DNA from 2 places in the Paenibacillus donghaensis genome. Region 2 is predicted to be linked to the other one. Evidence: a T-box and tRNA genes for the amino acid it is inferred to sense, from the RefSeq annotation. Region 2 holds a T-box; the other holds one or more tRNA genes.

Region 1 (6,998 bases), 3.2 Mb from region 2:
AATGACCTCGTAACTTCGGGAGAAGAGGTGCCTCGGTAGGGTGAATAGCCCGAGGGGGCCGCAGTGAAAAGGCCCAAGCGACTGTTTAGCAAAAACACAGGTCTGTGCGAAGCCGTAAGGCGAAGTATACGGGCTGACGCCTGCCCGGTGCTGGAAGGTTAAGGGGAGCGGTTAGGGGTAACCCGAAGCTGTGAACCGAAGCCCCAGTAAACGGCGGCCGTAACTATAACGGTCCTAAGGTAGCGAAATTCCTTGTCAGGTAAATTCTGACCCGCACGAATGGCGTAACGACTTGGGCGCTGTCTCAACGAGAGATCCGGTGAAATTTTAATACCTGTGAAGATGCAGGTTACCCGCGACAAGACGGAAAGACCCCATGGAGCTTTACTGCAGCTTGATATTGAATTTGGGTACGATCTGTACAGGATAGGTGGGAGCCAGAGAAGCAGGAGCGCAAGCTTCTGCAGAGGCGCCGTTGGGATACCACCCTGATCGTATCTAGGTTCTAACCTAGTGCCCTTATCGGGTACGGGGACCGTGTCAGGCGGGCAGTTTGACTGGGGCGGTCGCCTCCTAAAGAGTAACGGAGGCGTTCCAAGGTTCCCTCAGAATGGTTGGAAATCATTCGCAGAGTGCAAAGGCATAAGGGAGCTTGACTGCGAGACCTACAAGTCGAGCAGGGACGAAAGTCGGACTTAGTGATCCGGTGGTACCGCATGGAAGGGCCATCGCTCAACGGATAAAAGCTACCCTGGGGATAACAGGCTTATCTCCCCCAAGAGTCCACATCGACGGGGAGGTTTGGCACCTCGATGTCGGCTCATCGCATCCTGGGGCTGAAGTAGGTCCCAAGGGTTGGGCTGTTCGCCCATTAAAGCGGTACGCGAGCTGGGTTCAGAACGTCGTGAGACAGTTCGGTCCCTATCTGTCGTGGGCGCAGGAAATTTGAGAGGAGCTGTCCTTAGTACGAGAGGACCGGGATGGACGTACCGCTGGTGCACCAGTTGTTCCGCCAGGAGCATGGCTGGGTAGCTACGTACGGACGGGATAAGCGCTGAAAGCATCTAAGCGTGAAGCCCCCCTCAAGATGAGATTTCCCAACTAGTAAGACCCCTTGAAGACGACGAGGTAGATAGGTTGGAGGTGGAAGTGCAGCAATGCATGGAGCTGACCAATACTAATCGGTCGAGGGCTTATCCACAATCTTAAAACGCAGATTTGTTTCGGATTCAGTTTTCAGGCGATTAAGCCTGTAAATGTACTATATTCCCTGATAGCTCAGTTGGTAGAGCACTCGACTGTTAATCGAGTTGTCACAGGTTCGAGTCCTGTTCGGGGAGCCATATGGAGAGGTGTCCGAGTTTGGTCGAAGGAGCACGATTGGAAATCGTGTAGGCGCCACAAGCGTCTCAAGGGTTCGAATCCCTTTCTCTCCGCCATATTATTTAGTAAGGCCCGTTGGTCAAGGGGTTAAGACACCTCCCTTTCACGGAGGTAACATGGGTTCGAATCCCATACGGGTCACCATTTTTCACTTGATTTTAACCTGTGAGATTTGGTACAATAGTATTTGTTCTTTTATGGAGGCTTAGCTCAGCTGGGAGAGCATCTGCCTTACAAGCAGAGGGTCGGGGGTTCGATCCCCTCAGCCTCCACCATGATAATTTTATAAGATAGTGTTTACAATGACGCGGGGTGGAGCAGCCCGGTAGCTCGTCGGGCTCATAACCCGAAGGCCGCAGGTTCAAATCCTGCCCCCGCAACCAATGGAACCGTGGTGTAGTTGGCCTAACATGCCTGCCTGTCACGCAGGAGATCGCGGGTTCGAATCCCGTCGGTTCCGCCATTTTAATAATGTATGGCTCGGTAGCTCAGTCGGTAGAGCAAAGGACTGAAAATCCTTGTGTCGGCGGTTCGATTCCGTTCCGAGCCACCATGTTTTATTTTAAAGACTGCACCGTGCCGGTGTAGCTCAACTGGTAGAGCAACTGACTTGTAATCAGTAGGTTGGGGGTTCAAGTCCTCTCGCCGGCACCAATAATCCTGGAGGATTAGCGAAGTGGCCAAACGCATCAGACTGTAAATCTGCTCACGTAAGTGTTCGGTGGTTCGAATCCATCATCCTCCACCAGTTTTTAGGGGCATAGTTTAAAGGTAGAACAACGGTCTCCAAAACCGTTGGTGTGGGTTCAATTCCTGCTGCCCCTGCCAATTTTTTTAAAGTTTATATGGCGGTCGTGGCGAAGTGGTTAACGCACCGGATTGTGGTTCCGGCATTCGTGGGTTCGAGACCCATCGGTCGCCCCATTTTCTTTAAGAATATAAATTGGCAATAATGTACTATAGTGTGGCGATCGTGGCGAAGTGGTTAACGCACCGGATTGTGGTTCCGGCATTCGTGGGTTCGAGACCCATCGGTCGCCCCTTTTTACTTTCTAAATGTAAATGAATGTATGTTGGGGATTAGCCAAGCGGTAAGGCAACGGACTTTGACTCCGTCATGCATAGGTTCAAATCCTATATCCCCAGCCATTTTATGCGGACGTGGCTCAGCGGTAGAGCATCGCCTTGCCAAGGCGAGGGTCGCGGGTTCGATTCCCGTCGTCCGCTCCATTTTTTTGGCGCCATAGCCAAGTGGTAAGGCAAAGCTCTGCAAAAGCTTTATCCCCAGTTCGAGTCTGGGTGGCGCCTCCATTTTTATTCTTAAGCAATGCGCCGATGTGGTGGAATTGGCAGACACGCCGCACTCAAAATGCGGTGCCGAGAGGCTTGCCGGTTCGAGTCCGGCTATCGGTATACTAAAAGGGTTTATAAAATTGCTAACTCAGCGATTTTATAAGCCTTTTTTCTTTGCCGAGATGTTATATTTTTATCGCTTTATTCATGGTTTCTGCTGAGTAGCCACATTGATATAGTCCAGGTAGTCCATACAGTACGAATCTTTGCAAAGGTCACAGTTTACTCCTGCTGCTGTTTAAGATGCAGCAGCTTGTAGAATGCGTCTACAAGCGGCAGAGTGCGGCGGCTTGCTTTGTTCTTCGTCCTGTAGGTCAATAGCAGACCATTTCAAACCAAGTACCTCACTTCGCCGTAATCCATAAAAAGCTGCAAGAATGACAGCAAGCTCAATTTTGCTGTTCCTTACAACTTCCAAGAGACGCAGATTCTCCGTTATCCGCTTCACCTACACATTCCATATCAGACTGCGAATCTATGTTGTACCTTAGCCCTTGACGAACAAAAGGTTGATCATCTACAAGTAAAATTCGAATTTTTTCACTAGATTTTAGCCGGAGAGATGGTCGCTCAGCCTATTGTTGGGCTGTAATGGCAGATTCCAGCCATCAATTCCAAACGTAGCAAGTTGAATACCCACAGCCAGCAAAACGTTTATTGAAAAGACAATCAGTGCAAAAAGAAAGGATGCTGAAATTTTTGCCTTTATCAATTTGGATTTTCCGTATCTAGTCGAGAGAATAACGCTGTCAGCGCCGGATTGATATTCTCCTGCGAATACAGGAGCAACACAAATGCAGATTGCAATAATGGTAACGATTAGCAATTCAAAACATTGGAACAGGCTTTTCCAGCCAGCATGATAGCCATATTCATAAGGCGTTTCAATCTGACTGTTTTTAGCGTTCCAAAAATCTTTTTCTTGCTCGGAATATGCCCAGTCAGAATAGTCTACAGTAAAACATTTCTCCACTTTTTCGGTGCGGGCCGCATAAAACTCTGCATTATCTTCTAACTGCATATCTCTGATAACGGTAAGTCCGGTAAGAGTGGTTTTCCCTGCCCCGTTTGCTCCAAGCCAAAGTATAGTTTTTCTGATTTCTTTCAATCTTCCGTCATTAATTTAAACGTTAATTTCATCAAGGTGCAAGTGCAGGTATTCTTCCTTGGGCGGAAGCGGCTTGTCGCTCATGATAGCGTCCAGAATATTGCACATGCTGACGGACAGCTGATCCGGCTGTTCATTTATGTTCCGTTGCAAATATCTATCAGGCTTATCCCTGTTTGTTTTTTATCAGGATATGAAGTATAGTTTTGAAAATAGATGTTGAAAGAGGAAATGTATGGTTACTATTCATGATGTTGCTTTAAAAGCCGGTGTATCCGTCACCACAGTTTCGCGGGTTCTGAACAATCGCGGTTATATCAGCGAGAGCACCCGCAGCAAGGTCTACCGAATTATGGAGGAGCTCAATTATCATCCGAATGAAATTGCACGCTCGCTCCTACGAAAGCGCTCTAATATTATCGGTCTTATTGTTCCAGACGTTTCTCACCCCTTCTTCGCTGAGCTGGCTAATCATGTGGAATATTACGCATATCAGGACGGCTGTAAGGTATTGCTGTGTAATTCTCATCTGGACCCGGTCAAGGAAAAGGAATATATAGAGATGCTGAAGCGGAATATGGTGGACGGCATTGTCATGGGCAGCCATACCCTGCAGGTGGATGATTACCGAAATCTGCATTCGCCCATTGTGACCATTGACCGTCAGATTGATGAAGAGATTCCCTATATCTCGTCGGACAATTATCGCGGAGGGGAGCTGGCAACTGAGCTGCTGATTGCCAAGGGCTGCAAGAAGATTGCGCATATTTGCGGTAATTTGGAGTTGAAGCTTCTTGCCAATAAGCGGAGTAGCGCTTTCCGTGACGTCATGTCTAGGCATGATATTGAATACGTTATCATCCAGACGGATATGAACGTATTTGATCACGCCCAATATGGTTCGATTATAGAGAGATTGCTGCGGGAACATCCGGATGTAGATGGTATCTTTGCCACAAGTGACATTATTGCTGCTTTTGCCTTAAAGGGCTGCATTAAAGCGGGAAAAAAAGTTCCTGAAGACATTCGCATTATCGGTTATGATGACATAGGAGCCGTTTCCTGGTTTGAGCCAGAGCTAAGTTCCATCAAGCAGCCCATTAGTGAAATAGGCAGGCTATCGGTCGAATTAATCCGCAAACAGCGCGATGGGGAACCCTTTATCCGGGAGAATATTCTCCCGGTTGAGCTTATGGAAAGATCCACTACATAATCATTTTATACATTTTGAACCTTCGAGAGCTTCTTTGCCATGTGCATAAGGAGCTTTTATTTATTTAATAGCTAAACATCAGCGACTCTAAAATACGATTCCTCCCAGGTAAGCAATCGTTTATTTCGATAGCAAAAATGTATCAAACGTTTGACATGTCAAACGATTGACACATAAAGGTTGATAATATATAATCCATTTGTAAGCGTTTTTATACATCGCATCTTGAGATTTAATTGGGGGGAAATCGAATGAAACTTTTCAAAGGATCAAGTTTAATGGTTTTGTTATTGGCGTTTGTCGTGGTACTATCTGCCTGCGGCAACTCGGCGGATAGCGGAAAGTCTTCCGATTCCAGTAATGCCGATGTGAAGATCACGCTGCTAAATTCCAAAGGCGAAATACAGACACAGCTTGAGGATGCGGCCAAGGCTTTTCATGAGGATAATCCCGGTATCACGGTGGAGATTCAAGCCGTTCCTACAGGCGGTTCACCTTTTGAGCGGGCCTCGGCTTTATATGCGTCAGGCAACCCGCCAACCATGATCATGATGGATACAGGCGATGTCGAGAAATTTAAGGACCGCGTTCTGGATCTTAGTGAAGAGAAGTGGAATGGCGACGCGGTGGTGAATGCCACCGACCTGACCACCTTTGACGGCAAAAACTACGCCTTCCCACTGGCCATTGAAGGTTACGGCTTCATCTACAATAAAGCAGTTGTTGACAAGGCCGTTGGCGGAAGTTTCGATCCTTCCACTATCAATACCACCGAGGCGCTTGAAGGTCTGTTCAAGCAGATTGAGGCGTCCGGCAAAAAGGCGCTTGTAGTTTCCCCGATGGATTGGTCGCTGGGCGCGCATTATCTGCCGCTGGCGTATGCCGGACAGAATAAAGATATGGCAGAGGTTAATAAATTTGTGGATGCTCTGCGGGCCGGTACAGCTTCGATTGCAGATAACAAGGTATTTAACGGACTGATGGATACTTTTGATGTGATGATGAAATATAATATCGACAAAGCTTCGGCGTTATCAAGTACTTATGAGCGCGGACCCGAACTCCTTGGCAAAGGAGAGGTGGGCATTTGGTTCATGGGGAACTGGTCTTGGCCGCAGATCAGCAGCTTTGATACCGCGAACGGAGAATACGGCTTCCTGCCTGTCCCAATCAGCAATAACGCGGCGGATTATGGCAATCAGGAAATATCCTCAGCCGTTTCCAAACGTCTTGTGCTGGATAAGGAAAAAGCTACGCCGGAGCAGCAGGCGGCAGCCAAGAAGTTTCTGGATTGGATCGTTTATCAGGACAAAGGCCAGGACTTCTTGGTGAATAAGGCCAACATCATTCCGGCATTTAAAAATATTACTATTCCGGCCGCAGATCCACTGGGCAAATCCATTCAGGATTATATCTCCAGAGGAAAATCCGAGCAATCCATGAGCGCGCTGCCTGCCGACCACTGGTCCATCCTTGGGGCATCGATGCAGAAGTATTTGGCCCAATCAGGTGATCGCGCCTTACTGGCCAAAGAAATTGAGGAGTACTGGAAAACGGCGAAATAATCCGCAGGATAAAGCGTTGCAGGGGCAATGGATGAGGGTGCAGGCACCCTCATCCATTGCCCTTAGAAATAAAACACAGAGAGAGAGGGAACCTCATGATTACGGAAAAGGGAGTGTGGAACCGACTGCGTTTGCGGCTGCTCTTTACCGGGCCTACCTTGTTTACGTTTATTACCGTGATGATCATACCGTTTCTCTATGGGATCTACCTGACGTTTACGAACTGGGACGGAATCTCAACGACGCAGACGATGGTCGGCTTTCAGAACTATGGAGCGGTCTTTAGGGATGCTGATTTCTGGAAATCCTTCGGCCTGACGCTGAAGTACGTGCTGTTCACTGTCGTATTCACCAATGTGCTGGCTTTTCTGCTTGC
Region 2 (6,998 bases):
CTAAGGATGGAGGTGCTACCTGGGCCTACCGGGGGCTGCTGCCTGGCCTTGACATCGAGTGGGGACACAATACGTTCTGGGCGCCGGAGATCATCTGGCATGAAGGAACTTATCACATGTATGTGAGCTACATCCAAGGTGTGCCGGACCGCTGGAGCGGTTTCGAACGTAATATTCTGCACTACACCAGCCCGGATCTGCTAGCATGGTCCTACCAGTCTATGTTGTCGCTTAGCTCGAATCGGGTGATCGATGCCTGTGTGTTCCCGCTGCCGGGTGGCGGCTTCCGCATGTGGTATAAGGATGAAGCACATAACTCCGCCACCTATGCCGCCGACAGCCAGAACCTGTATGATTGGGAGGTCGTCGGTCCAGTCTTGACCCATCAGGGCCATGAAGGTCCGAATGTGTTTGAGTTCAAAGGAAGCTACTGGATGATCATCGACGAGTGGAGAGGGCAAGGCGTCTTCCGCTCTGAGGATCTGGAGCACTGGGAACGCAATGGTCTGATCCTCGATCAGCCCGGCAGCCGACCGGATGACGGAACCATCGGCCTGCATGCTGACGTGGTGGTACAGGGGGATGAGGCGTTCATCTTCTATTTCACGCACCCGGAACGTTCTGCTGCGAATGCCAATCTGTCCACATATGCCACCCGACGCTCCTCGGTTCAGGCTGCACGGCTGGACGTGGTGGAGGGCAAGCTGGTCTGTGACCGGGATGAGGCGTTCGAGCTGGCACTGCGGGGCGAAAGCGAGTAGATTGTTTAGAGTAACCATGAGGTATGCTTTGAAGTGCTACATAGTGTTTTCATAAGATTGAACAGGAGTTATTAATTTAGTTGCAAAACTGCATCTAATTAGACGATTTTTTCCGTTTTGGAGCAAATAGTTGCAGAATAGCACTTAATTCCGGCGTTTGAACGAAAAATACTTTATTTTCTCGAAATTAGTTGCACTATCGCACTTAATCGCCTGATAACTTACGATTGGGATGGAATTAGTTGCACAATCGGTTACTACTTAGGCCCTGCGATACTCCAAGAGCTTAAATGATAGCTAACCCACTGTCTAGCGGACCTCATAGCTCTTATTTGCTCATTACTGCGATAGGTAGAGGTCTTAGGACCGTATAGCCGCTATATCGTCCAAACGGGCTCTGGCCCGGGGATTTTATGTGATATAGAGGCTCCTCGGTCCGTTAATCCGTCAAATCTGCGTATGTACAGCAAATAGAGGCTCCTGGGTCCGCTAGCGGTCTGAAATCGGAGCCGGGCTTACGTGCGAAGAGGGAAGAGTCCTAAGTAGTAATCACATTCGCATCATTTACTCCGAAAGTTCGGCATGTGATACTAAACTTATGCTATCGTAGCTAAGCAGTTTCTATATGGGGAGCTTACGAAGCAAGTTTTACCGATGTAACTTCTGTGAATCTGATGCTAGTATAACTTTTGGGAGGAATACTATGGTTATTGAAACGGAACGCTTGCTTATCCGGGAATTCCGGGCTGAAGATTGGGAGGCTGTTCATGTGTATGCATCTGATCCATTGGTTACCCGGTATATGATATGGGGACCTAATGACAAACAGGATACACAAGACTATCTTGCCGCTGTCATCGAGACACAGCAGCATCAACCCCGGAAAGACTATGAGTTCGCCGTAGTCTACAAAGCAACCGGAAAACTGATCGGCGGCAGCGGCATACATATCACAGCTACTGGTCAAGGAGAAATCGGTTATTGTTATAACCGTACCTACTGGGGTCAAGGTTTCGCTTCAGAGGCTGCCGCAGCCCTTTTGCGATTGGGTTTTAAGGAGCAGGGCCTTCACCGCATTTATGCAACCTGCCGCCCGGTCAATCTCGGTTCTGCCAAGGTGATGCAAGCTATCGGTATGAAATACGAAGGTCAGCTTAGAGAGCATATGTGGCATAAGGGCCTATGGCATGATTCCTGTCTATATTCGATTCTAGAGCATGAACACAACTGAAATCAGCTGAGACGATGGACTTAATTCATAAGTTCAGGCTTGGAGCAGCCAGCTTCCTACACTACTTAAGAACCCATAGGAGGAAGTACATTCATTGATGAACATCAGACTCATACATAACAGCGATAATGAAGCGATAGCACAGATTATCAGAACATGCCTGACTGAATTCGGCGGTAACCGCGAAGGCTTGGCTTGGGCAGATCCAAGCCTGGATCATTTGTATGAATACTACAATCAGCACGGGAAGCGGGCTTATTGGATCGTTGAATCAGATGGCAGATTGCTTGGCGGGTGCGGAATAGCTGAGTTCGCTGAATCGGATGAGGTATGTGAGCTTCAGAAAATGTATCTCTCCCCGGAATGCCGCGGGTCGGGTATCGCCTCACAACTGCTGGAGACTGCTCTTGATTTCGCCAAACTCGATTACCGCCATTGTTACCTGGAGACGCTGCAGAACATGCACGCCGCGAACCGTTTCTACAGCAAACAAGGGTTCGAGCCACTGCCTGCTCCACTTCCCGGTTCTGAGCACTATGCTTGTGACACCTGGTACATCAGAGACTTATAGACCCGCATGAAGTGAGGCTCTATCATCGCGCTCCGGCTATGTCATGTATTGACAAGTATTTTGCAGTTAAGCTATACTGGCTGTAATCTTATAGAGGATATACGTTGAAAGAGCCCAGTAGCAGTCTTGTCCCTGTTATAGAAAGTCAGGGGTTGATGGAACCTGATATATACAAGGTCTGTGAATTACACTCTGGAGTATCTTGGGTAATGCCAAGCGGACTGAAGCGAACGATATCTCGCTAAGAGTGGTATGAGCTGCGCTATGACGTGCTGCTTGTTCAATTTGGGTGGTAACACGGTTTATTCAATCGTCCCTGTGTCTACAATAGACAAGGGGCGATTTTTTGTTGTCCGGAAGTACCGTGTGCGCCATGGGCTGCTGCGAGGCCATCAACGTAATTCATAAGGAAATCTTCTGTACACAAAGGGGCTGTATCACATTGAACATTATTGATGAACTGGAGTGGCGTGAGGCCATTAACCAGCAGACCGACGCCGAAGGCTTGCGCGAGCTGATGGAGACCAAGGCGGTTTCGCTGTATTGCGGCATTGACCCGACAGGCAACAGTATGCATATCGGGCATTTGATTCCGTTCATGATACTGAAGCGTTTCCAGCTGGCCGGTCACCGTCCGGTCATTCTGATCGGCGGGGCAACGGGAACGATTGGCGATCCAAGCGGACGCCAGACCGAACGCTCGCTGCAGACGATGGAGCAGGTGCAGGAGAATGTGGATGCCTTGACCGCCCAGATGAAGAAGCTGTTCCTGACCGACAATGAGGCTAATCAGGTGCGGATGGTGAACAACTATGACTGGACCCACAAGATTAATGTGATCGAATTCCTGCGCGATTATGGCAAAAACTTCAGCATGAACACGATGCTCTCGAAGGATGTGGTAGCGAGCCGGCTCGACAGTGGAATCACGTTCACCGAATTCTCCTACCAGATCCTGCAGTCGCTCGACTACCTGCATCTGTACCAGCATGAGGATGTGCAGCTGCAGATCGGCGGCTCCGACCAATGGGGCAACATTACAAGTGGACTGGATCTGATCCGTAAGAAAGAAGGCTCCGAAGCCAGGGCCTTCGGCCTGACCATTCCGCTGATGCTGAAATCCGATGGCACCAAGTTTGGCAAAAGTGCCGGCGGTGCAATCTGGCTCGACCCGGCCCAAACAACGCCGTTCGAATTCTACCAGTTCTGGGCCAATAGCGATGACCGCGATGTGGTCAAATACCTGAAATACTTCACTTTCCTGGATCAGGCGGCTATTGAAGCATTGGCCGAGAAGGTACAGAGTGAGCCGCACAAACGCGAAGCACAGAAAGCGCTGGCGGAAGAAATGACCCGCTTCGTACACGGCGAAGAGCTGCTGGAGCAGGCGAAGCGGATCACCGCCGCCTTGTTCAGCGGAGATATCCGCTCACTGACCGCCGATGAAATTGAAGAAGGCTTCAAGGAAATGCCTACATTCACGACTGGCCGCGAAACGAAGAATATCGTAGACTGGTTGGTGGATCTGGGGATTGAGCCATCCAAACGCCAGGCGCGTGAGGATATCACCAAGGGTGCAATCTCCCTGAATGGCGAACGCGTAAGTGACATCCAGCTGGACGTTACCGCTGAGCATGCCATTGGCGGTCGATTCATCATTATCCGTAAAGGCAAAAAAAATTACAGTCTGGTCAAGCTGGGTTAACCCGCTTCTGAGCCGGCAAGTGGAAACGGCTTTGCCGTCCTTTTATAGGACGGTACCGTTTCAGCGAGAAATAGAAGGATAATTTATACGGAATTATATAAATTCTTATATTTATAAAAAAACACAGACCTGTCTCTCACCTTAACGTGAGGAACAGGTCTGTTTGTTCTTGCGTTTACAGAGGTGTACGCGGGATCTAATGGCATCATTGCGTAGGATTAGACAGCATCGATTTCTTGCAGCAACGGTTGCTGTTGTTCATTAGACGGCGTAACGGCTTCTTTTTGCGTGTAGAAGTCATGGAATCGCCCTCCATACGCCAGCAGTTCGTGCAGGCTGCCCCGCTCGGCAATTCGTCCCTCTTCCATATAAATAATCTCATCGTACCTGCCAAGCATCAGCTCATTCATATTATGGGTGATCGTAATCAGGGTCAGATCCTCCAACGCGAGCAAACGGCCCTCGATTTCATACGCGGTCTGCATGTCTATCGCCGACGTGCCTTCATCCAGAATCAGGATCGGCTTATTACGGATCAGGGCACGGGCAACGGCAATCCGCTGCCGCTGGCCTCCGGACAGCTGTGAACCGTTCTCGCCTACGGGGGACTGCAGCCCATTAGTCTGCTCGAGGAACTTATGTATGCCGCTGGTGTGAAGCACCTCTTCCAGCTGTTCCGCTGAGAACTCTTCGTGCAGACAAATATTAAAATGGATGTCACTATCAAACATATACACATTCTGATGAATCGTTGAGACCAGTTCCTGCAGCCGAGAGGTGTCCAGCTGCTTCAGATTAGTGCCGTCCAACTCGACAGTGCCTTCATAACGGTCATAATAACCTGTCAGCAGCTTGACCAGTGTGGATTTACCACAGCCGCTGGGTCCGGCGAGCGCGTATTTTTTGCCTTTGTCCAGTGTGAGTGATACGTCTTTAAGGACCGGCTGTCCTGGCGTATACCCAAACTGCAGATGGTTGGCGGATAAAGCTACGTTGAATTGAGGATCAAGCTGTTCCGCAGGGGTATCATGGTGCTGGGCAGAGAGGGCATCGATCCGTTCCACTACCGGCCGTACACCTTTGATCTTGGGCAGATTCTCCATAATTACGAGAACAGGACCGACGAAACCGCCACTCAGCTGGACCAGCGCAACCAGACTTCCCGCCGATAGATTTCCGGTAATAATCAGATAGGCGGCCACAAAAACAACCGCAAACTGGGTCAGGATCGCCAAAGTCTGGGACACACTTTCATTCAGTGCAAACAGCCGGTCGGCGGCAAAACGGGTATCCGCTGCCTGCCGGTTCTCCGTCTGGAACTTGTGTCCGGCGTATGTGCCCATCGCATAGGATTTGATCACCTCGAAGCCGGATAACAGGTCTTTTAAGCGGATGGTAAAGATCGACATCTGAGCTGATACGGCGCTTTGCTTGGTCTGCAGCGCTGTGCCGAAGAGGGAGGGGATAATGAATATCAGCACCATGCAGCCGGCAAGGATGGCCGTCACCAGCGGACTAATGTAGAGGAGAACCAGCACGGAAGCCGCAAACACCACCACATTCTGCATGACCTGCAGCAGAGGCTGAATATACTGATCCTCCAGCTGTTTGATATCGTTGGTCAGTGCGGATAAATAATCGGCCGTGTTGGATGCCGCGAAGGCTTCTGCTTTTCTACTGAATATGCCTCGAAACACCCGCTCCCGTAGCGACAGGGTAAGATTGCGAATCAATGCCTTGCTGCATAAATTATAAATCAGGCCCATCACACCGAGCAGCAGCAAATAAACCACTGAGATAACCAGAATTTCGCGGAATAGCCCGCGGTCGCCCTGCAGCGCGGCATCAATGACCTTTTGCAGCACAAGGGCAATCAGCACTCCCGCCGCCGCCGTGATGATGCTGAAGAACAGTGTAATCATAAGCAGCAGTTTGTGTTGACGCAGGGAAGCTTTCAATGTTCAGCCAACTCCTAAAATTAGATTTCCGTATAATCCCAAGGGAATATTATCATACGTATTCGATTAATGTCAAACAAATTAGATCATTATAATATATTATTGCAAATAGAGATTACAGATCCCGCAAAATCGGCTTTGGAGCAATATGCAAAAAAACTCCCCAACAGTAGTGGGAAGTTTCAGTTCAATGAGAAAGTCATAGGCTTGCCTGCTAACTATAACTATAACTATAACTATAACTATAACAAATACCGCTCCAGCTCTTCGATCAGCAGTTCCAGATTAGCCGTGTCCAGATGGTAGTACACTTTACCATTTTGTTTGTCAATGCTAACCATTCCGCAGGTCAGCAGCACGTTCATATGATGGGATACAGTGGCCGCCGATAGTCCCAAATGCTCCGCGATTTCCAGGTTGTATTTGGGACTGAGCTTCAGCGAAGCGAGGATCTGCAGCTTACTGTTGTCAGCGAGCGCCTTCAGCAGCAGCAGCAGGTGTTCCCTGGAATCGGCCGGATTCTTGCCGTTCAAGGGTAGGCAGTCGACAAACAGCCCGTAATGGCCCTGTGTGGTATAAATCGATTGGCCGAGCGGCATAATCAAGGCCGGGTAGATGGAAGCATCGTGGGCAAAAATTTCTACTACCTTCACAAACGGCTGATCCCCGTTGCTGCGTATGGACTGAACATAGGCTGAAATCAGCCGTCTGAGCGGCTTCTCCACTTCTTGCCTGGCCTTCTCAAACGCGTGGATGTTGTTGTTTACAGCTG

Evidence for each region. A T-box is a leader RNA that pairs with one kind of tRNA and senses whether it is charged. The one in region 2 lies ahead of tyrS (tyrosine--tRNA ligase), so its partner is inferred to be a tRNA-Tyr.
Region 1: it encodes a tRNA-Tyr, which carries the amino acid that the T-box ahead of tyrS (tyrosine--tRNA ligase) is inferred to sense. The anticodon was not compared.

Annotation. Positions count from the first base shown of each region.
Region 1 is NZ_CP021780.1:5,971,760-5,978,757, reverse strand. Features, by position in the region: rRNA gene B9T62_RS27110 (23S ribosomal RNA) at 1-1,201, shown strand, start outside; tRNA gene B9T62_RS27105 (tRNA-Asn) at 1,268-1,343, shown strand; tRNA gene B9T62_RS27100 (tRNA-Ser) at 1,347-1,439, shown strand; tRNA gene B9T62_RS27095 (tRNA-Glu) at 1,453-1,527, shown strand; tRNA gene B9T62_RS27090 (tRNA-Val) at 1,583-1,658, shown strand; tRNA gene B9T62_RS27085 (tRNA-Met) at 1,690-1,766, shown strand; tRNA gene B9T62_RS27080 (tRNA-Asp) at 1,769-1,846, shown strand; tRNA gene B9T62_RS27075 (tRNA-Phe) at 1,861-1,936, shown strand; tRNA gene B9T62_RS27070 (tRNA-Thr) at 1,962-2,037, shown strand; tRNA gene B9T62_RS27065 (tRNA-Tyr) at 2,046-2,131, shown strand; tRNA gene B9T62_RS27060 (tRNA-Trp) at 2,138-2,211, shown strand; tRNA gene B9T62_RS27055 (tRNA-His) at 2,232-2,307, shown strand; tRNA gene B9T62_RS27050 (tRNA-His) at 2,351-2,423, shown strand; tRNA gene B9T62_RS27045 (tRNA-Gln) at 2,458-2,532, shown strand; tRNA gene B9T62_RS27040 (tRNA-Gly) at 2,539-2,613, shown strand; tRNA gene B9T62_RS27035 (tRNA-Cys) at 2,621-2,694, shown strand; tRNA gene B9T62_RS27030 (tRNA-Leu) at 2,715-2,796, shown strand; gene B9T62_RS27020 (hypothetical protein) at 3,287-3,844, opposite strand; gene B9T62_RS40295 (hypothetical protein) at 3,860-3,997, opposite strand; gene B9T62_RS27015 (LacI family DNA-binding transcriptional regulator) at 4,080-5,057, shown strand; gene B9T62_RS27010 (ABC transporter substrate-binding protein) at 5,309-6,622, shown strand; gene B9T62_RS27005 (carbohydrate ABC transporter permease) at 6,718-6,998, shown strand, end outside.
Region 2 is NZ_CP021780.1:2,732,979-2,739,976, forward strand. Features, by position in the region: gene B9T62_RS11920 (glycoside hydrolase family protein) at 1-761, shown strand, start outside; gene B9T62_RS11925 (GNAT family N-acetyltransferase) at 1,465-1,992, shown strand; gene B9T62_RS11930 (GNAT family N-acetyltransferase) at 2,090-2,563, shown strand; T-box leader at 2,659-2,884, shown strand; gene tyrS (tyrosine--tRNA ligase) at 3,006-4,268, shown strand; gene B9T62_RS11940 (ABC transporter ATP-binding protein) at 4,487-6,226, opposite strand; gene B9T62_RS11945 (winged helix-turn-helix domain-containing protein) at 6,469-6,998, opposite strand, start outside.